DNA from 3 places in the Streptomyces sp. AK08-02 genome. Region 1 is predicted to be linked to each of the others. Evidence: riboswitches for the same ligand, from Rfam matches in the RefSeq annotation. Region 1 holds a riboswitch; each other region holds the start of a gene.
The links. Region 1 has a riboswitch for cyclic di-AMP ahead of PV734_RS15980 (C40 family peptidase). Riboswitches for the same ligand answer to the same signal wherever they lie in the genome.
Positions count from the first base shown of each region.

Region 2: it holds a riboswitch for cyclic di-AMP, as region 1 does, so the genes downstream of both, PV734_RS14525 (transglycosylase SLT domain-containing protein) here and PV734_RS15980 (C40 family peptidase) in region 1, are expected to answer to the same signal.
Region 3: it holds a riboswitch for cyclic di-AMP, as region 1 does, so the genes downstream of both, PV734_RS41825 (NlpC/P60 family protein) here and PV734_RS15980 (C40 family peptidase) in region 1, are expected to answer to the same signal.

Region 1 is NZ_JARAZV010000007.1:93,062-99,614, reverse strand. It holds gene PV734_RS16005 (glyoxalase) at 261-893, opposite strand; gene PV734_RS16000 (8-amino-7-oxononanoate synthase) at 1,340-2,467, shown strand; gene PV734_RS15995 (DUF397 domain-containing protein) at 2,546-2,770, opposite strand; gene PV734_RS15990 (helix-turn-helix transcriptional regulator) at 2,780-3,637, opposite strand; gene PV734_RS15985 (ATP-binding protein) at 3,850-4,311, shown strand; gene PV734_RS15980 (C40 family peptidase) at 4,412-4,888, opposite strand; cyclic di-AMP (ydaO/yuaA leader) riboswitch at 4,892-5,071, opposite strand; gene PV734_RS15975 (hypothetical protein) at 5,454-5,762, opposite strand; gene PV734_RS15970 (ATP-dependent Clp protease proteolytic subunit) at 5,770-6,414, opposite strand.
Region 2 is NZ_JARAZV010000006.1:237,936-244,488, reverse strand. It holds gene PV734_RS14540 (ATP-grasp domain-containing protein) at 1-372, shown strand, start outside; gene PV734_RS14535 (NAD(P)-binding domain-containing protein) at 499-1,857, shown strand; gene PV734_RS14530 (HAD family hydrolase) at 2,117-2,938, shown strand; gene PV734_RS14525 (transglycosylase SLT domain-containing protein) at 3,025-3,513, opposite strand; cyclic di-AMP (ydaO/yuaA leader) riboswitch at 3,517-3,676, opposite strand; gene PV734_RS14520 (polyprenyl synthetase family protein) at 4,345-5,355, shown strand; gene PV734_RS14515 (DUF2092 domain-containing protein) at 5,636-6,553, shown strand, end outside.
Region 3 is NZ_JARAZV010000028.1:49,987-56,539, forward strand. It holds gene PV734_RS41815 (NlpC/P60 family protein) at 1-930, opposite strand, end outside; gene PV734_RS41820 (hypothetical protein) at 1,412-1,765, shown strand; gene PV734_RS41825 (NlpC/P60 family protein) at 1,791-2,990, opposite strand; cyclic di-AMP (ydaO/yuaA leader) riboswitch at 2,998-3,173, opposite strand; gene pcrA (DNA helicase PcrA) at 3,441-5,978, shown strand; gene PV734_RS41835 (M23 family metallopeptidase) at 6,063-6,553, opposite strand, start outside.

The sequences.
Region 1 (6,553 bases):
TCGCGCGGTGCGGGTTGGCGCGGCCGGTGATCGGTCGTGCTGCTGAGACTGGCGTACCTGGGTGTGACGAACGCGTTCGTGATGCTGGGACTGCTGCCGATGAGCGAGCGGGAGAGAGATGTCGAGATCCTTGCTCTGTGCCACCGGATCGGCGTTGTGGAACGGCGGCTGAACGGGCAGCAGGTCCGGTTTCACGCGAGCGGCCGGGCGTTTAGGGGGCCTCCTCTGTCAGTGCCGTCCTGTAATCGGAGGTCATCGGGTCAGGCGGTGACGGTCAAGGGAGTAGTGGTTTCCCAGAGGAACCCGTCCGGGTCGCTGAACGGGGCGGCGTCGGTGGAGAGCACGAGGCGGTGCGATCCGGTGCCGACGGCGGGGACACCCGCGTCCTTGGCGAGGGCACGGCGCTTGTACAGAGCCAACTTGACGGGGCCCGGCCCGGTGGCGAACTCGACGTACTTGCCGCCGAAGCTCTTCCCCACGGTGAGGCCCTGTTCGATGTAGAACTGCTTGGTGGCCTTCACATCCTCGACGCCCAGCAGGAGCACGAGCTCGTCGAAGTCCCGGGTGACCGGGCCCGTGTCCTTCCTCGCCGATGTCGCGATCTTCCAGATCGTGCCGTCCGGGGACTGGATGACTCCGCCGTAGCCCCACAGCGACTTCGAGGTGGGCTTGAGGGCGGTGGCGCCGGCGTCGAGGGCGGCGCCGACAAGTGCGTTGACGTTGCCCGGCTGGGACACCACGAGCGACAGGGTGAAACCTCGGAAGCCGGTCGTGGGGGCTTCGGAGGCACGCAGGCGCACGTGCGACGAGCCCAGTCCGAATGCGGTGGAGTAGAAGTGGGCGGCGGCCGTGGTGTCGGCCACCTCAAGGGTGACGGAGTCGATGGAGTTCATGTCCTCGACGGTAGGGCGGCCGAGTCGCCGGTACTTCTCGAAAACTGCTCGGTCTGGCCCGCTGGGGTCCCGGGCCCGAGCGGCCTTCGGACCGCCGCCCCGCCTACCCGAGCCGTGGTCGGCGTTGAGCAGCCGGGCTGGTGCGGCGCGCTCGCGCCCCTGCCAGTTGGCGCCTTCCCCGTACCGAACAAGCACGGAGAGTTACCGATCGGGACGCTCAGGCCGGCGTCACGCGCTTTCGGCATCGTCCGCAGTGCTGTCAGGTCTTGAGCATTGCTCGACAGACTGTGAGAAACGATCTTCGGTCTAGGGCGTGATACAGCCTCTGACCTGGTCTTTTTCATTGCTTGATAAAACCCGCTGTGGGTATTGCCACATCCTGCGAGTCAGAGGGTCCGGCTAGGGTCTGTCCACTGCCTACAAACACGTAGCTGCCCGGAGGACTCATGGCGTTCGGCTGGATCGACGAGCAGGCCGAGGCGCGCTGCCGCGCCGGGCTCGTACGGACCCTGCGGCCCCGTCCCGCCGACTCCCCGCTCCTCGACCTCGCGAGCAACGACTATCTGGGCCTGGCCCGCCACCCCGAGGTCACCGAGGGCGCGGCCCGGGCCGCCCGGCGCTGGGGCGGCGGGGCCACCGGCTCTCGGCTCGTCACCGGCAGCACCGAACTGCACGCGGAACTCGAACGCGAACTGGCCGAATTCTGCGGCTTCGAGGCCGCCCTGGTCTTCTCCTCCGGCTATGCGGCCAACCTCGCCGCCGTCACCGCGCTCGCACCGCACGGCTCCCTCGTCGTCTCCGACGCGGGCAACCACGCCTCGCTGATCGACGGCTGCCGCCTCGCCCGAGGGACGACCCAGGTCGTCGGGCACGCCGACCCGGACGCCTTCCGCAAAGCGCTCGGCACCCACACCGGACCGGCCGTCGCCGTGTCCGACACGGTCTTCTCGGTCGACGGGGACGCCGCACCCCTGGCCGAACTCGCCGCCGTCTGCCGGGAGTTCGGCGCGGGAATCGTCGTCGACGACGCCCACGGGCTGGGAGTCCTGGGCGAGGGCGGGCAGGGGTCGGCGTTCGCGGCCGGGCTCGCGGGCGCGCCGGACGTCGTCGTGACGGTCACGCTGTCCAAGTCGCTCGGCAGCCAGGGGGGTGCGGTGCTGGGGTCCGCCCCGGTGATCGAACACCTGGTCAACGCGGCCCGGACGTTCATCTTCGACACCGGTCTCGCCCCCGCCGCGGCGGGCGCGGCCCTCGCGGCCCTCACCCTGCTGCGCCGCGAGCCCGAACGGGCCGCACGGGCGCGTGCGGTGGCGCGTGATCTGCACACCCGGCTGACGGCGGAGGGGCTGTCGGCGGTACGGCCGGACGCGGCCGTGGTCTCCGTGCGCGCACCGTCCCCGGAGGGGGCCGTGCGGTGGGCGGCCGACTGCCGGGCCGCGGGAGTGGGCGTGGGCTGCTTCCGCCCGCCGTCCGTGCCGGACGGGGTGTCCCGGCTGCGGCTGACCGCCCGCGCGGACCTGGCCGAGGAACAGATCGCGCGGGCGGTACAGGTGATCGGCGGGAACCGACCGTAGACACGTAGATCCACAGTGCCGTTGATCAGTGACACACGACCACGAGTCGGCGGACCGCGGCCGTGTGTCGTAGGGCGATCACCGGAACGCGGTGAGGAATCCCTGCCAGCTCTCGGGGGAGAAGAGCAGGACGGGCCCGGTGGCGTTCTTGGAGTCGCGTACGGCGAGCGGTCCGGCCGGGACATCGGTGTCCGGACGGGCCGTCTCCACACAGTTGTTCGCGCCCGTGCTGTAGCTGCTGCGCAGCCATCGCACACCGGGCGGTTCGACGACGGACGGGACGTTCCGAGGCGGTGCGGTCATGGTGCCTCCTCACACGCCGTGCTGCAGACCGGCGATGAAATCCAACGAGTCCTCGGGCGAAAGGGCGTGGATCTGAAGGGTGTTGAAGGCCTCGCTGTAGGCCCGGAGGTCTTCTTTCCGTTCGAGGTAGAGGCTACTCATCATCTGGTCGAGAACAACCACATCCAAGTCAGAAGTGCTCGGAAAGGAGAAGATAACGAAAGGGCCGGTGATACCGATGTACGCACCCGCGGTGAACGGCAGGATCTGCAGCCGCACTTGAGGCAGCTGGGCCGCTTCCAGAAGCCGCGCCAGCTGACGCGTCATCACCTCGGGACCTCCCACCTCGCGGCGCAGCACCGCCTCGTCGAGGACCGCGCTCAACGCCAGGGGCCGGTCCGAACGCAGCACGTCCTGCCGGGCCAGCCGCACCTCGACCAGGGCGTCGAGCCGCTTCTCCTCCAGGCCGTCCACGGCGGCCCGGGTCATCGCACGGGCGTACTCCCGGGTCTGCAGCAACCCCGGCACCACCGAGGTCTCCAGCGTGCGCATGGTGCCGGCCTGCGACTCCAGGCTGATGAAATCCCGGTAGGCGGGCGGCAGCACGCCGCGGTAGGCGTGCCACCAGTTGTGCCGGTCGCCGTCCTCGGTCCCCGCCAGCACGAGCAGCAACTCACGCGACTCGCCCTCGGGCACGGCGTACGCGTCCAGAAGTAACCGGACGTCCGCCGGTCTCACCCCGCTCGCGCCTGTCTCGATCCGGCTCACCTTCGACTGGTGCCAGCCCACCAGCCGGGCCGCCTGACCGCTCGTGAGCCCGGCCCTGGCACGCAGCGCGCGCAGTTCGGCACCCAGCTTTCGGCGGCGCACCGCGGGACCGTACTGCATGGGCCACCCCTTACTCCTGATGAGCCGCCCGAATACGTTCTGGGGTCGCAGAGTTCACCGCTTCGAGCGACAGATATATGCATATCTTGGTGGATCGCACCCCGTGACCGGTGCCGGAATGGCACTCTGGCGCGAAGCACCAGTCCGGGACCGTACTCGAACCAGCCGCTCCGTGTCGGGCCCCGGTCCTGTGGGAAAGGGACGACGTCGCCATGGCAGACCACCTGGAAGCATCCGTCACTCTGCCGAGCGATCCCGCCTCGGTCTCCGCCGCCCGCGCGTATGTCGCCAACGTGCTGGCGGAATGGGGCCTGGCGGGTGACTCCGAGGCCGCCGACACGATCCGCCTGATCATCTCGGAACTCGCCACGAACGCCGTACAGCACACCTTCGGGTTGTCACCCACCTTCACGGTGGACATCGCCCTCGATCGTGACGAACACCTGCGCATCGGGGTGACCGACAGCCACCCGCGCTTCCCCAAACGGCTGCCCGCCGCCGTGCAGCAGGACAACGGGCGCGGGATGGTCATCATTCGCTGGCTGACCGCCGAGTCGGGCGGCAGGCTGCGTGTCCGCCCCACTCGGGAGGGCGGCAAGACGGTGTCGATCGAACTTCCGTGGACGGTCCCGGCCAGGCCCCCGGTGACGGCGGTCGGGCAGCAGGAGCCTTGAATCCGCGCCGTCGGCGTGCGGGGTCTCGCCGGTGCGGCGGACCACCGAGAACGTCCGGCGCGGGCCGGCGGCTCAAGGCCGCCGGCCCGCCCCGGGGAGGTCAGCTGACCCGGCCGTACCAGACGCTCTTCGTCCAGATCTTCTGGAGCTTGACGACGTCCCCGGTCTTCGGGGAGTGCCAGATCTTTCCCTTCCCGGCGTAGATGCCCACGTGGTAGACGTTCGAGCCCGAGTGGAAGAAGACCAGGTCCCCGCCCCTGCGGCTCTTGGCGGAGATGTGCTTGGTCTTGTTGTACTGGGCCGCCGCCGTACGCGGCAGGGACTTGCCCGCCTTCTTGAACGAATACTGCGTCAGACCGGAGCAGTCGAACCTCTTCGGTCCCGCGGCGCCGTACTTGTACGCGGAGCCCTTCTTGGAAGCCGCGATCTGAAGTGCCTTCGTCGACGGAGCGACCGCCGCGGCGGCGTCGGTCGCGACACCGGGGATCACCAGGCTGCCGCCCACGGCGACAAGAGTGAGAGCCGAGGCCGTACCGGCCCGGGTCATCAGCGACGGGACACGATTGAGCGCAGACATGCGCAACCCTTCGTCAGCCGCCTGTGAAGGATGACCTGTCGGATTCGGGCTGGCGAAGTTGCCCGGCCGCTGACGCGGCTTCACCCCAAGGGCTGCTCGGTCCGGTCATGGCTTGACCGTTCCGGCGACCCGTCGTGCTTGGGTCCTCCACTCCTGCCGATGCACATCTGTCGACCGGTCATCCAGGCGGCGGCAGGACTCGGCGTCCGCCCGGATCGCCCCGCCGCTTGTGGCGGGGGCTTGTCGTCAGGAAGGGATCTTGGCTCATGGAAGTAGGAAAATCCCAATGGAACCGGGGCTTTGTGGTGTTACTCACCGCTGGCCCGTTCGGGTGGACACCCGTACTCCAGAAGGACTTTCGAGGGGGTCGCGCACCCTCGGACCAGGGGTTCAGCGGTCTCGATTCGGTTACGAACCATGCGTTTCGCGCAAGTCGTGCGGGCCGGACGGAGGATCCGTGACTACGCCGAACGGGGGATGCCATCCGGTCACTTCCCCAGCCGTTCCGGACACTCCGTCACCTCACGGGTGAGCCCGCCCGATGCGGTCCCGTGGGTACGGCACGTCAACCGGCGGGCTCGCGCGGAACGGTGACGCGCGCCGTGCGGCGCTCCCCGTCCAGGACGCGCAGCGCACGCGCCAGCGTGTGGGCGTGCACCTCGGCCTCGCCCCGCTGATGCATCAGCTCCAGCGCGTCGCGCAACGCCACCGCCTTGGCGACGAGCGCCTGCGCGGCCCGCAGCCCGCGGTAGGTGTCTCCGTGATACGCGGGATTGATACGGCCGAGCAGATCGGCCACTTCGAGGTAACGGTCGATCAACTCGCCCTCCGCGCGCGTCAGCGCGGGCAGCGGAGGAAGTTCGGGTGGAAGCATCGGCGGCTCACCTCGTACCGGGGGTGGGGTGCGACGACTTGCGGCTGGGCACGATCCGGTCCACCAGCCCGTATTCCAGAGCGGCCTGGGCGTCCATGATCTTGTCCCGCTCGATGTCCGCGGCGACCCGCTCCGGGCTCTGGCCGGTGTGCCGTACGAGCAGCTCTTCCAGCAGGTTACGGACCCTGCCCAATTCTTGGGCCTGAATGGAGAGATCGCTCACCTGGCCATGGACCGGCCCGGACAGCGAGGGCTGGTGGATCAGCACCCGGGCTCCCGGCAGAGCGCTGCGCTTGCCCGGCGTACCCGCGGCCAGCAGCACGGCCGCCGCGGAGGCCGCCTGCCCCAGACAGATCGTCTCCACGTCGCAGGTGACGAACCGCATCGTGTCGTAGATCGCCGTCATCGCGCTGAACGAGCCGCCGGGGGAGTTGATGTACAGGGAGATGTCCCGGTCGGGTGCCAGGTATTCGAGATGCATGAACTGGGCCATCACGTCGTTCGCCGAGGTGTCGTCGACCGGCGTCCCGAGAAAGACGATCCGCTCCTCCAGGAGCTTCGAGTACGGATCCAGCGTCCGGCTCCCGGAGCTGGTGCGTTCGGTGAACTCGGGCAGGACGTAACGGGCTGACGGTTCGTCGACGTCGTTCATGGCGTGCGCCTCCTCGATGGCTTCCGTAAAAAATGTACAGGACGTACAGAGCCTGGCGCGAGGTGGTGCGTGAGCTTTTCGGCCTGGGGTTCGCAAGCGCCCCCGAAGGGCGCGGGGAACTGCGCGACCGGGCCCAACG
Region 2 (6,553 bases), on a different contig from region 1:
GGACAGTACAAACTCCTCGACTTCAATCCGCGGATGGGCGCCCAGTTCCGGCTCTTCGAGAGTGAGTCGGCAGTGGACGTGGTCCGTGCCATGCATCTCGATCTGACCGGGCGTGCCGTTCCGGAGGGGGAACAGCGCGCCGGGCACCGGTACATCGTGGAGAACATCGACCTGCCCGCCCTCCTCGCCTACCGGCGCAGCGGCTACACGACGCCGCACGCGCCGACCCGGGCGAGCGGGACGGAACTGGCCTGGCTCGCGGGTGACGACCCGCTGCCGTTCCTCACGATGCTCGCCCGGTTCGTGCGGCCGGGCGCGAAGCACCTGTACCAGCTGTGGCGGACCAGCCGCCGTGGCGGCGGCGTCGGCTGAGAGCCGGAGCTGCCGGCGAGAGCCGGGGCGCGGGCGTCCGGTGCGGGGGCGGGGGCGGGGTGGTGCGGATGGCAGTGAGTACAGAGCAACACGAAGTGGCGAAGCAGCGTCCTGGGGAGGGACTTCGTGAATCATCCAGTAGCGATTATCGGCGCGGGACCGTTCGGACTGTCCACCGCCGCGCATCTGCGGGCACGTGGCATCCCGGTGAGAGTGTTCGGCGAGCCCATGGTGAGCTGGCGGGACCACATGCCCGCCGGGATGCTCCTGAAATCCACACCGGCGGCCTCCAGTATCGACGCCCCGCAGCATGGTCACGCCCTGGTGGACTACTGCGACGCGGTGGGGGCGCGCCGACTGGTCACCGACGAGGACATCATCCCGGTGGAGACGTTCATCGCGTACGGCGAGTGGTTCCAGCAGCGGCTCGTGCCCGAGTTGGAGCGGGTGCGGGTGGTGTCCGTGGACAGGCGCCCCAAAGGAACGGGTAGCGGAGGTGGCAGCGGCCACAGCAGGGGGGATGGCTTCGAACTCAAGCTGGACTCGGGTGAGTTGTTCACCGCACGCGCGGTCGTGGTGGCGACGGGCCTGTCAGGGCTCGCGCATCTGCCCCCGGAGCTGGCGGCCGCGGCGCCGGACGGGCCCTCGCCCACGGGACCGGTGTCCCACAGTTCGCAGCATCATGACCTGAGCCGGTTCGAGGGCAGGGAGCTGATCGTCGTCGGGGCGGGCCAGTCCGCGCTGGAGACGGCGGCACTGGCGGCGGAGGCGGGAGCACGGGTACGGGTGGTGTCGCGGGGGAGCGGTCGGGTCGCCTTCGGCGCGCCCCCTTGGCAGCAGCCGAGGCTGCGGCCCGAGTCGCCGTTCGGCAACGCGTGGTCGCTCTGGGCCCTCACCTACTATCCGCACCCCTACCGCTATCTCCCGGCCCGGGCTCGCCACTATCTGGTCCGCCGGGTTCTCGGACCGCTCGGTGCGTGGTGGCTGCGCGACCGGTTCGAGGGCGAGGTGCAGGTGAGCGAGGTCGCACGGATCGTCCGGGCGGGAGTCGCGGGAGTCGCGGGAGTCACGGGGGCTATGGAGGTCGCGGGAGCGGCTGAGGCGGAGGGTACGCAGGGCGCCAAGGGTGCGCAGAAAGGGGACGGTTCGGGGAGCGGAGTGGGCTTCGTCGGGGGGCACCCGGTGCTGACGGTCGAGGAACCCGGCGGCCGTATACGGGACTTGTCGGCCGACCATGTGATAGCCGCGACCGGCTACCGCGTCGACATCGCCGCGATGGACTTTCTCGGACATGAGCTGCGTATGGAGCTGGCGGTGAGCAGGGGGACGCCGAGGCTCGGGGCCGGGTATGTGTCATCCGTACCCGGGTTGTACTTCACGGGGTTGCCGGCGGCCGCTTCGTACGGGCCGGTGATGCGGTTCGTGTGCGGAACGGAGTTCGCCTCTCCGAGGCTGGCGCGGCATCTGGCGGCGGCGCACGGGTAGGGCACTCCGCCCGTGTCGGCCCCGCCCCGCCCCGCCCCGCGTGGTAGCCGACGCTTGCCGCGCCCACCCCTGCCAGACCCCTGACCGCCCCGGTGCCCAGATACTCGCCCCGGGGGCGCTGCTGTGCTGATCGTGCCTTCCCGGGCCGGTGTCGCGACAGGAACCGGCCCGGGCGCGGGGGGCTGTTGCTGCCGGGATGCCGTACGTCGTCCGGTTCGGGCGGATACCGAGGTGCCGAACGATCCGTATTCTCTGGATCATGGCCGCTCCCACCGCATACGCACTTATCGCCACCGACCTGGACGGAACGCTTCTGCGTGCCGACGACACGCTCTCCGACCGGTCGCGGGCCGCGCTCGCGCTCGCCACGGCCGCCGGCGCCCGGCATCTGGTCGTGACGGGACGGCCGGCGCCGAGAGTCCGGCCGCTGCTCGACGACCTCGGTGCCGGGGGGCTCGCGGTGTGCGGTCAGGGAGCGCAGGTGTACGACGCCGGTGCGGACCGGCTGCTGTGGTCGGTGACCCTGGACCAGGAGCTGGCGGAGACCGCGCTCGGCAAGATCGAGGCCGAGGTCGGGCAGGTGTACGCCGCTGTCGATCAGGACGGTGTGGACGGGCTCACGCTCATCGAGCCGGGGTATCTGATGCCGCACCCGACGCTGCCCGCCGTACGGGTGCGGCACCGGGACGACCTGTGGGCCGAGCCCATCAGCAAGGTACTGCTGCGCCATCCGTCCCTGTCCGACGACGAGTTGGCGTCGGCGGCGCGCGGAGCGGTCGGTTCCCTCGCGACGGTCACCATGTCGGGGCCGGGCACCGTCGAACTCCAGCCATGCGGCATCACCAAGGCGACGGGGCTCGCGCTGGCCGCCGAGTACCTCGGACTGACGTCGGCGGCCACCATCGCCTTCGGTGACATGCCCAATGACATCCCGATGTTCGACTGGGCGGCCCACGGAGTTGCCATGGCCAATGCCCATCCCGAACTGAAGGCCGTGGCGGACGAGGTCACCCTCTCGAACGAGGACGACGGCATCGCGGTGGTGCTGGAGCGGCTGTTCGAGGGTGGAGCGGTCCGGTAGCCCTGGGGATACCGGACCGCCCCACCCTCCGTGCCGCCCAGGCCCGGGTGTACCGGGCCTGGGCGGCCACTGGTCCAGGGGGCGGACTAGTAGGCCCCGAACACGTTGTCGATCGATCCGTAGCGCGCCGCCGCGTAGTTGCAGGCGGCGGTGATGTTCGCGATCGGGTCGTAGGGGTCGTACGAGGTGCCGGCGACGTGGTACGCGGCGAAGGTCGGGTCGATGACCTGGAGGAGGCCCTTGGAGGGGGTTCCGGCTGCCGCGTTCGAGTCCCAGTTGTTGATGGCGTACGGGTTGCCCGACGACTCGCGGATGACGTTGCGGTAGATGCCGTCGTACGTTCCGGGGATGCCGTGCTGCGCCATGATGTCGAGCGATTCGCGGATCCAGCCGTCCAGGTTGTTCGCGTAGTACGTCGTTGTGGACGCGGCGGAAGGTGCGGCCGAGGCCGTCGTCGCAGTCACGACCGGGATGGCCAGGGCTGCGGCGGCCGTGGCCGTGATGGCGAGTGTGCGCGTGAGTGTGAGCGGGCGGCGCAGGCTTCTCGCGCGGTGGTGCTGACCTCGTGCGGGCATGGTGAGTCCTCTCCGGCGCCTGCGAGGTGAGCTGTCGGGTTCGGGCGGGAGATGCCCGGCCGGGCGCGCGGTCGGCGCACGGCTTCACCCCGAGCCGGTCCGGCGCGAACGCCCGGACCGGCGGCTTACCTGGGTCCCCCGCTCCTGCCTGCGTGAGTCATGTGGGTGGGTGGGTCTGCTGCTCTGTGGGCGGTGGCAGGATTCGGCGGTCCGCCCGGTGTGGCGCGAAACGTATGCGAGAGCACATGGATCGAACAAGGGGCAGAAATGCAGGACTTACCCATTTGGGATGCCCATTGCGGATAAAAGGGGCAAGTTGGAGATGGGGCCTGAAGGGCAACTTGCCTTTAGCGAATGGGTAGTTTGCGAAGCGCGGGCGGAGGGGGGTGCCCGTGGGCGTGACTCGAATCACGGAGCGGGGGTAGTCGTGACATGAGTGCGATGAGCAAGGGTTTTGGGGCATTTGGCGTTACTTGAATGCTCATGTCCATTGCGTGATATTGCGAGGCGTTGCGCGACGGTGTGAGGCGTTGTGGGTGGCGGAACCTCGGGCGCGCCACGTGACGTTGTTGTGGTGACGGTCGCGGTGAACGGTGGGGATGAGGTGACGTATGCGCGTGAGTGCTCGCCTACGGGGCGCGGGATGTTTATAAATGTCCATGCTTTGGACTGATCAAAAACATTCCGGTCGTGATCCGATAGCGCCTGGCCTGGACGGGCGGGCGCTAGCGGTGATCGAAACATGACCGGATACGCTGACTTGAGTGATGGCAGCGATCTATCGACACACCGTGTGACCGCCAGTAGACACCAGCAGACAGGAGATCCCTCGTGACCGTCGTCGGGCCGTTCGGGCTGAGCGTGCGGGACCAGGCTCTCGAAGCCGATGTCCAGGCCGGATTGGCGGCTGTCGAGGAAGGGTTGCTCGAAGCCACCAAGAGCGAGGTCCCCTTCATCACGGAGGCCGCGCAGCATCTCGTACGGGCGGGCGGGAAGCGGTTCCGGCCACTCCTCGTGATGCTCGCGGCACAGTTCGGGGACCGGCACGCGCCGGGCATCGTGCCGTCCGCGGTGGTGGTGGAGCTGACCCACCTCGCGACGCTGTACCACGACGACGTCATGGACGAGGCCGAGGTGCGTCGCGGTGTGCCCAGCGCCAACACACGCTGGGGGAACTCCGTCGCGGTCCTCACCGGGGACTTCCTGTTCGCACGGGCTTCGCACATCCTCGCCGATCTCGGGCCCGAGGCGGTTCGGGTGCAGGCGGAGGCGTTCGAGCGGCTGGTGACCGGGCAGATCCTGGAGACGGCGGGACCGTCGGACGGCCGGGACCCCGTCGAGCACTATCTGGATGTACTGGGCGGGAAGACCGGGTCGCTGGTGGCCGTGGCCTGCCGGTTCGGGGCGATGATGTCCGGGGCCGACGACGGTGTCGTGGATGTGCTCACCCAGTACGGGGAGCGGCTCGGGGTCGCCTTCCAGCTCGCGGACGACGTGCTGGACATCGCGTCCGACTCCCACGAGTCGGGCAAGACACCCGGGACGGATCTGCGGGAGGGCATTCCCACCATGCCCGTGCTGCGGTTGCGGGAGCGGGTGGCCCGGCTGGGGCTGGCCGAGGACGTCGCGTTGTGCGAGTTGCTGGACTCCGACCTGAGTGACGACGCCCGGCACGCGGAGGCGCTGGCCCGACTGCGGGCGCACCCGGCGCTGGAGCAGGCCCGTCGGGACACCGTGCGGTACGCGGAGGACGCGCGGGCCGCGTTGGCGCCGTTGGTGGAGTGCGACGCCAAGGCCGCCTTGGTGGAGATGTGCGACGCGGTGGTGCACCGGGCCGGCTGAGGCGTCCGCCCCGCCCCGCTCACCTGACCGCACCTGCCCTGTCTCGGCCCGTCCCGTCGCCGGGAGTGGGGCGCCGGCCCCCTAGGGGTCGGGGGAAGCTGCGCCTCCTGATGTCATCCCGTAGCAGTACATGGAGTTGAGCCCAAGGTCTGACGATTCCTCCTCGTGGATTTGGTGAGATGGAAACCAACCACTCCTCACCGGTTCGGGTGAGAATGGCGGCTCAGGGTGGACAAGTGTGGGACGGACAGCCGCCGCCGACGACGGAGGTAAGGCACACATGGCACCGTACGAAGAGGCCAAGGCCGGGAACCGGATCGAGGCCGAGATCGAGGCCGAGGACGTGCCGTCCCGGCGCCGCAAGGCCGCGCGGTACGCCGCCCCGGCCGCGGTGATCGGTCTGACGGTCGCGACGATCGGGCTGGTACCGGCGTTCGCCGGCTCCGGTGACCCCGATCTGCCGAAGATCAGCGCGCAGCAGCTCATCGAGAAGATCGCCGCGTCGGACGTACAGCAGTTGTCCGGCACGGTGAAGATCAGTACGGATCTGGGACTGCCCGACCTCGGCGGCCTGGAGAGCGGACTTCTGTCGGGCGGCGGTCTCGGCGGGGCTTCCGACGGCTCGGGGTCGGCCGCCGATCCGAGCGCCAAGCTCCTCGCACTGGCGTCCGGCACGCACACGATCCGCGTCGCCGCGGACGGCCCCGACAAGCAGAAGGTGTCGCTGCTGGAGAAGGCCGCCGAGTACAGCGTGATCCACAACGGCGACGAGGTGTGGGCGTACGACAGCGCGTCGAACGAGGCCTACCACGCCACGGCCCCCGCGTCCGAGAGCGGCAAGGAAAAGGGTGGCAGCAAGGGCGAGAGCAAGGGCAAGGACCAGCTCCTGCCCGGCGACGACACGGCCGCCACGCCCGGGGAGCTCGCCCAGGAGGCCCTGAAGGCAGTCGACAGCACGACCTCCGTGACCGTCGACGGCACCGCCCAGGTCGCCGGCCGTGACGCCTACAAGCTGGTCATCAAGCCGAAGGCGTCCGGGTCCACGGTCGGGGCGATCAGTATCGCGGTCGACTCGAAGACCGGGACCCCGCTGAAGTTCACGCTCACCCCGGCGAGCGGCGGTGCCGCCGTAGTGGACGCCGGTTTCGTCGACGTCGACTTCGCCAAGCCCGCCGCCTCGACCTTCGACTTCACCCCG
Region 3 (6,553 bases), on a different contig from region 1:
GGTGCGGGGAAGGGAGATCCCTGCGGAGCGGTACGCGGCCTGGACGAGGCCGGAGCAGTCGAAGGCGTCCGGCCCGGTGGCGCCCCACACATAGGGGCTGCCGAGCTTCTGGTACGCGTAGGCGACAGCCGCCGCCGCACGTGAGTTGGGCGCCTCGGCCACTCCGGAGGTCCCGGCCGCACCGGGGGCCCCAGCGACTCCGGTCGCTCCTGATGACCCGAGGCCCTCCCGCGCACTCCCCGACGACCGTGAAGCGTGCCCCCCACCCCAGCCGCCGCCCCAACTGCCACTGCCGCCTTCCGTCGCCAGCCGGGCGCGTTCCTCCGTGGTGAGGCGGGACAGTAGTTGGCGGGCCTCGCCCAGCTTTCCGGTCACGGTCTTCTTGTGGCGGCTCAGCTCGGCCTGACGGGATCTGAGGGTGGCCAGCTCTACGTGGGCGGCCCCGCGCAGCTGCTCGATCTCCCGCAGCTGCTTGCGTACGCGGGCCACGTCCGACGCCTGCCTGGTGCCCGCCCGTTCGGCGAACGCGGCGCCGTCCAGATACCTGTCCGGGTCGTCGGAGAGGGCGAGTTGCAGCGCGGGGTCGAGACCGCCGGAGCGGTACTGCGCCGCGGCCATCGAACCCAGCGCTTCCCGCGCCGAGTTGAGCCGCTCCTCCTTGCGTGCCGCCTCGTCCCGCAGGGTGCCCAGCCGCCGTTCCGCCCGCTCGGCCTTCTCCTTCGCGCCGTTGTACTTCTCGGTGGCGACCTCCGCCTCCTCGTACAGTTTGGTCACCTTGGCCTCCACCTGCGCCGTTGTCAGCTGTGGCTCGGCGTACCCGATGCCGTCGAAGCCGGTCGCCGTCGCCGCGCCCGCGAGGGCGATCGTCGCGGCGGTGCGGGCCGTATTGCCGTTGAGTGAGCGCTGTCGGGGCTTGCGGTGCGCGGCCACGGGGGCGTCACGTCCTTTCGTACGACCGCCACCACGACGACCGCCGGAAGACTGCCTGGGAAGCGGCCCAGGAGGGCGGTGGCGCGTCCGGCGACGGCTCGCACAGGGGGAGCGGTCCGCCGCCGGACTTTCTCGGCGGTGGTGTCCGACTGCCGCCCCTGGCCCGGGCGGCGGTGGGGAGCCGGTCACCTGGTGCAGGACGCTAAACCTGGGGGTGTGGTGAGGTAACGCCATGTACGGAACTGGCCTCAGCCGACCGCCGGGTGACCGCATGCGACCGTGATCCCCTTTCGGCGTCGCCGACTCGCGCAGAGGGCTGACCGATGCGGCGGTTCACGGGGCGCGTGAGGGTTACAGGGTGCTATGGGGTGCATATATGCGAGGTGCCTTCAACCGTAGGGTGCCGGGCGGACACCTCGCTAAGGCCGTACGCCCGGCCCGGTGTCGTACGACGCGGGAGCCGCTGACTAGGCTCCGGCTCATGGACGTACTCATCCATTTCTGCGTCGGTCTGCACATCATCGGCATCGCCTGCCTTTTGGGCGGGTTCCTCACCCAGCTGAAGGCGATGGGACAGGGCACGGCCCGCTTCGTGCCGGCGATGCTGCACGGTGCTTTCACCATGCTGGTCACCGGGGTCGCCCTGGTGGGCCTCAATCAGGCCGACGACCAGCCGGTCAACAACGTCAAGATCGGCCTCAAGCTGGCCCTGCTGATCGTGATCCTCGGCCTCGTCTATGTGAAGCGGGATGACGAGACCGTGGACAAGCGCCTGTTCGGACTGGTGGGACTGTTCACCACCGCGAACATCTTCATCGCAGTGCTCTGGACCTGACCAGCCGAGCTCCCCCGTCGGCTGGTCAGGCCGGGCGCACCACGCTGTGGATCGCGGACTCGCCGTCGTAGAAGATCGACTCCTCGCGGACGTAGGCACCCGGCTTCGGTGCGTGGATCATCATGCCGTTGCCGATGTACAGGCCGACATGGCTGATGCCTTCGTAGAAGAAGACCAGGTCACCGGGTTGGATATCGGAGAGCGAGACGGTTGTCCCAGCGTTCACCTGGTCGTAGGTGGTGCGCGGAAGGCTGACTCCGGCGGCCCACCAGGCGGCCTGGGTGAGACTCGAACAGTCGTATGAATCTGGTCCCGCCGCACCCCAGACATACGGCTTGCCGACCTGTGCGCGTGCGAAGGCGAGGGCCTTCTCGGCCTTGCCGGCATACGAGGAGTCGGGGACCGCGGGGGTGGCGGTGTCCGAAGTGGTGGTGCTCGGTGACCGCTGAGCCGCCGCCGCGTCCTGCCGGCGTCGCTGCTCGGCGGCCTGCTGCTGCCGGGCGAGTTCCTGCGCCTGGCGGCGCGCCTCCGCCTGCTTCGCGCGCTCGATGGCCGCGAGCCGCAGCTTCTCTTCGGCGGTGAGGCGGGTAAGCAGCCGGCGGGCCTGTGCGAGCTTCGTCTGGACGGCGGTCTTCGTCGTCTGCAGGTCGTTCTGGGACTCCGTGAGCGACTCCAGGCTCGCGGTGGCCTCCTGGCGCTTCCGCGTCGTCTCGGCCTGCTGGTTGACGTACTCGTCGACCGTGTCCTTCTGGCGGGCGGTCAGGCGGTCCGTCAGCTGGTTCTGGTCGAAGTAGTCCTGCGGGGTGTCCGCCAGTAGGAACGTCGCCGTGTCGGGGGCGGCCGACCCGGTGCGGTACTGGGCCGCGGCGAAGGAACCCAGCTCCTCGCGCGCGTCGTTGAGCTTCTCGGTGCGCCGGGCCACGTCGTCCATCAGGGCGTCGACACGGCCCTGCTGCCTGACGGCCTTCTCCTTGGCGGCGTTGTACACGTCGGCGGCCGACTCGGCCTGGTGGAAGAGGTCGTCGACCTCCGCCTCGACCTCCTCCATGTTCGGCCGGCCGTCGGCCGAGGGTGCCAGTGGCGTGCCGGGCTCCGCCGACGCGGCGTTGGCGGTCTGGGTCAGCAGGGCTACGGAGGCGGTCAGGGCCGCCGTGGCGAAGGCGGGGGGCCGTATGCCTGCTACGCGCGTTCCCGTAGGACGCGACTTGCGGTGCGACGACGCCAAGGGAGGCGACTCCTTCCACGTTCCGCCTACCGGGTTAGCTGTCGGGTTCGGGCGGGTAATTCGGAAGGGTTGCCCTACGGTCCTTGCCCTGGACGGCAGTCGGACCGATTCACCCCAAGTTCTCGGTGGGTCCCCGGCTCCTGCCGCACGGGGCGGCACGATCGGACTCGGCGGAGGCCGCGCGGCCCGGCGATGTTCGCCGGTGGAGGTCGAGCGGCCTTACGGCACGCTAACCAACGGGTGTGGCTTCTGTGAAGGTTGATGACCGCTATGCCCGATACGTTTTTGTGACCTCGACCCTAAACATGGCTCTTTGAATTCAATTCAGGGTGTTATGGAAGTAATTATCAGGTTGTGTGTAGTGAGGTCTGATCCAGGGCTCGCATCCCGGCTGCGTTGTTTTCGGGGTGGCGGCGGGTTGTCAGTGGGGGCGCCTAGACTCGGAGAGCGATGAGCAGCCTCTTTGACGACAGCTTCCTGGCGGACCTCCAGAGCCCTCGGGCCCACGCGGAGGAGCCCCCGCCACCGCCCGAGGACGAGCATGTGCCGGAGACCGTTCCGGACGATCTGTTCGGCGGGAAGTTCGACGCGCCGCCGGACCGGGACGCGTACTACCGCGACGGCGCCCCGCGCCCCGTGGTGGACCCGGCCGCGCTCCTGGACGGGCTCAACGAGAACCAGCGCGCGGCCGTCGTGCACGCCGACACCCCTCTGCTCATCGTGGCGGGAGCCGGCTCCGGCAAGACGCGTGTGCTCACGCACCGCATCGCGTATCTGCTCGGTGAGCGAGGCGTCCATCCCGGCCAGATCCTCGCGATCACCTTCACCAACAAGGCCGCCGGTGAGATGAAGGAACGCGTCGAGCAGCTCGTCGGCCCGCGCGCGAACGCGATGTGGGTGATGACCTTCCACAGCGCGTGCGTACGGATTCTGCGGCGGGAGAGCAAGAGGCTCGGCTTCACCTCCTCCTTCTCCATCTACGACGCCGCCGACAGCAAGCGACTGATGGCGCTCGTCTGCCGCGACCTGGACCTGGACCCCAAACGCTTCCCGCCCAAGTCGTTCAGCGCCAAGATCTCCAACCTGAAGAACGAGCTGATCGACGAGGAGGACTTCGCCGCCCAGGCGAGCGACGGTTTCGAGAAGACCCTCGCCCAGGCGTACGCGATGTACCAGTCGCGGCTGCGTGAGGCCAACGCGCTCGACTTCGACGACCTGATCATGACGACGGTCAACCTGCTGCGCGCCTTCCCGGATGTCGCCGAGCACTACCGCCGTCGCTTCCGGCACGTCCTCGTCGACGAGTACCAGGACACCAACCACGCCCAGTACGCGCTCGTACGGGAACTCGTCGGAACCTCCGAACACCCGGTGGACGTACCGCCCGGCGAGCACGATCTGCCTCCCGCCGAGCTGTGCGTCGTGGGAGACGCCGACCAGTCGATCTACGCCTTCCGGGGCGCGACGATCCGCAACATCCTCCAGTTCGAGGAGGACTACGCGGACGCGACGACGATCATGCTCGAACAGAACTACCGTTCCACGCAGACGATCCTGAGCGCAGCCAACGCGGTCATCGAGCGCAACGAGTCGCGGCGCCCCAAGAACCTGTGGACCAACGCGGGCGCGGGCGCGCGCATCACCGGCTATGTCGCCGACACCGAGCACGACGAGGCGCAGTTCGTCGCCGAGGAGATAGACCGGCTGACGGACGCGGGCGACGCGAAGGCGGGTGACGTCGCCGTCTTCTACCGGACGAACGCCCAGTCGCGTGTCTTCGAGGAGATCTTCATCCGCGTCGGCCTGCCCTACAAGGTCGTCGGCGGTGTCCGCTTCTACGAGCGCAAGGAGGTCCGGGACGTACTGGCCTACCTGCGTGTCCTCGCCAACCCGGAGGACTCGGTGCCGCTGCGCCGCATCCTCAACGTGCCCAAGCGCGGTATCGGCGACCGCGCGGAGGCGATGATCGACGCGCTGTCCCAGCGCGAGAAGATCAGCTTCCCGCAGGCGCTGAAGCGGGTGGACGAGGCGTACGGCATGGCCTCCCGGTCGACCAACGCCGTCAAGCGGTTCAACACGCTGATGGAGGACCTGAGGACGATCGTGGAGTCGGGCGCGGGCCCGGCGACCGTCCTCGAAGCGGTGCTCGAACGCACTGGCTACCTCGCCGAGTTGCAGGCGTCGACCGACCCGCAGGACGAGACCCGGATCGAGAACCTCCAGGAACTCGCCGCGGTGGCCCTGGAGTTCGAGCAGGAGTCGGTAGCGGCCGCCGAGGCGGGGGAGGCCGATCAGCCCGCCGCCGAAGGTGAGGCGCCGGCTCCGGCAGGGCTCGCCGCGTTCCTGGAGCGGGTGGCCCTGGTCGCCGACTCTGACCAGATCCCCGACGAGGACGACGACGGCTCGGGCGTCATCACCCTGATGACCCTGCACACCGCCAAGGGCCTTGAGTTTCCCGTGGTGTTCCTTACCGGCATGGAGGACGGCGTCTTCCCGCACATGCGTGCTCTCGGCCAGGCCAAGGAACTGGAGGAGGAGCGACGGCTCGCCTACGTCGGCATCACGCGCGCGCGTGAGCGCCTGTATCTGACGCGGTCGTCGTTGCGCAGTGCGTGGGGTCAGCCCTCGTACAACCCGCCCTCGCGTTTCCTTGAGGAGATCCCGGCGGCCCATCTGGAGTGGAAGCGCACGGGCGCGATGGCTCCGGCGACATCCTCGGGCCCGGCCTCCGGGGTGGCGTCGTCGCTGTCGTCCTCCCGCTCGCGCACCGCGGCCTCGGGCGCGTCGGGCTTCGCCACGCGCCGGGGCGGTGTCGAGAAGCCGGTGGTCGCGCTGGCGGTGGGGGACAGGGTCACGCACGACCAGTTCGGTCTGGGAACCGTGGTGGGTGTAAAGGGCACCGGCTCGAACGCCGAGGCGACCGTGGACTTCGGCGAGGACAAGCCGAAGCGGCTGTTGCTGCGGTACGCGCCGGTGGAGAAGCTCTGACCGGACACCCGGGCATCGTCGAGATGCCCGGGTCACGCCGGCGACGCAGGTAAAGGGAGACGGGTTCCGGGAACCGAACGGGATCTACGTCGGGTCGAGGCCGTGGCTGCGGAGCCACGGGAGCGGGTCGATCGCCGAGCCGCCGGCGGGCCGAACCTCGAAGTGCAGGTGCGGTCCGGTCGAGTTGCCGGAGTTCCCGGAGTACGCGATGGGCTCGCCGGCCTTGACCGTCGTACCGGACGCGACCTGGTAGCTGGAGAGGTGGCAGTACCACGTCTCCGTGCCGTCCTTGTCGGTCAGGATCAGCATGTTGCCGTAGGCGCTGTTCCACTGGGTCCGGACGGTGCCGTCGGTCGCGGCCATCACCGTCGTGCCGTACGAGACCGGGAAGTCGATGCCGGTGTGCACGGACATCCAGTTGATGCCGGCCTGGCCGAAGTAGGCGCTGAGGCCGCGCTGTGCGACCGGGAGCGCGTACTTGGGGCGCAGTCGCTCCTTGCGGGCCGCCTCCGCCGCCGCTGCCTTCTTGTCGGCGAGCTGCTGGGCCTTGAGGTCGATTCGTTCCTGCGTCCGGC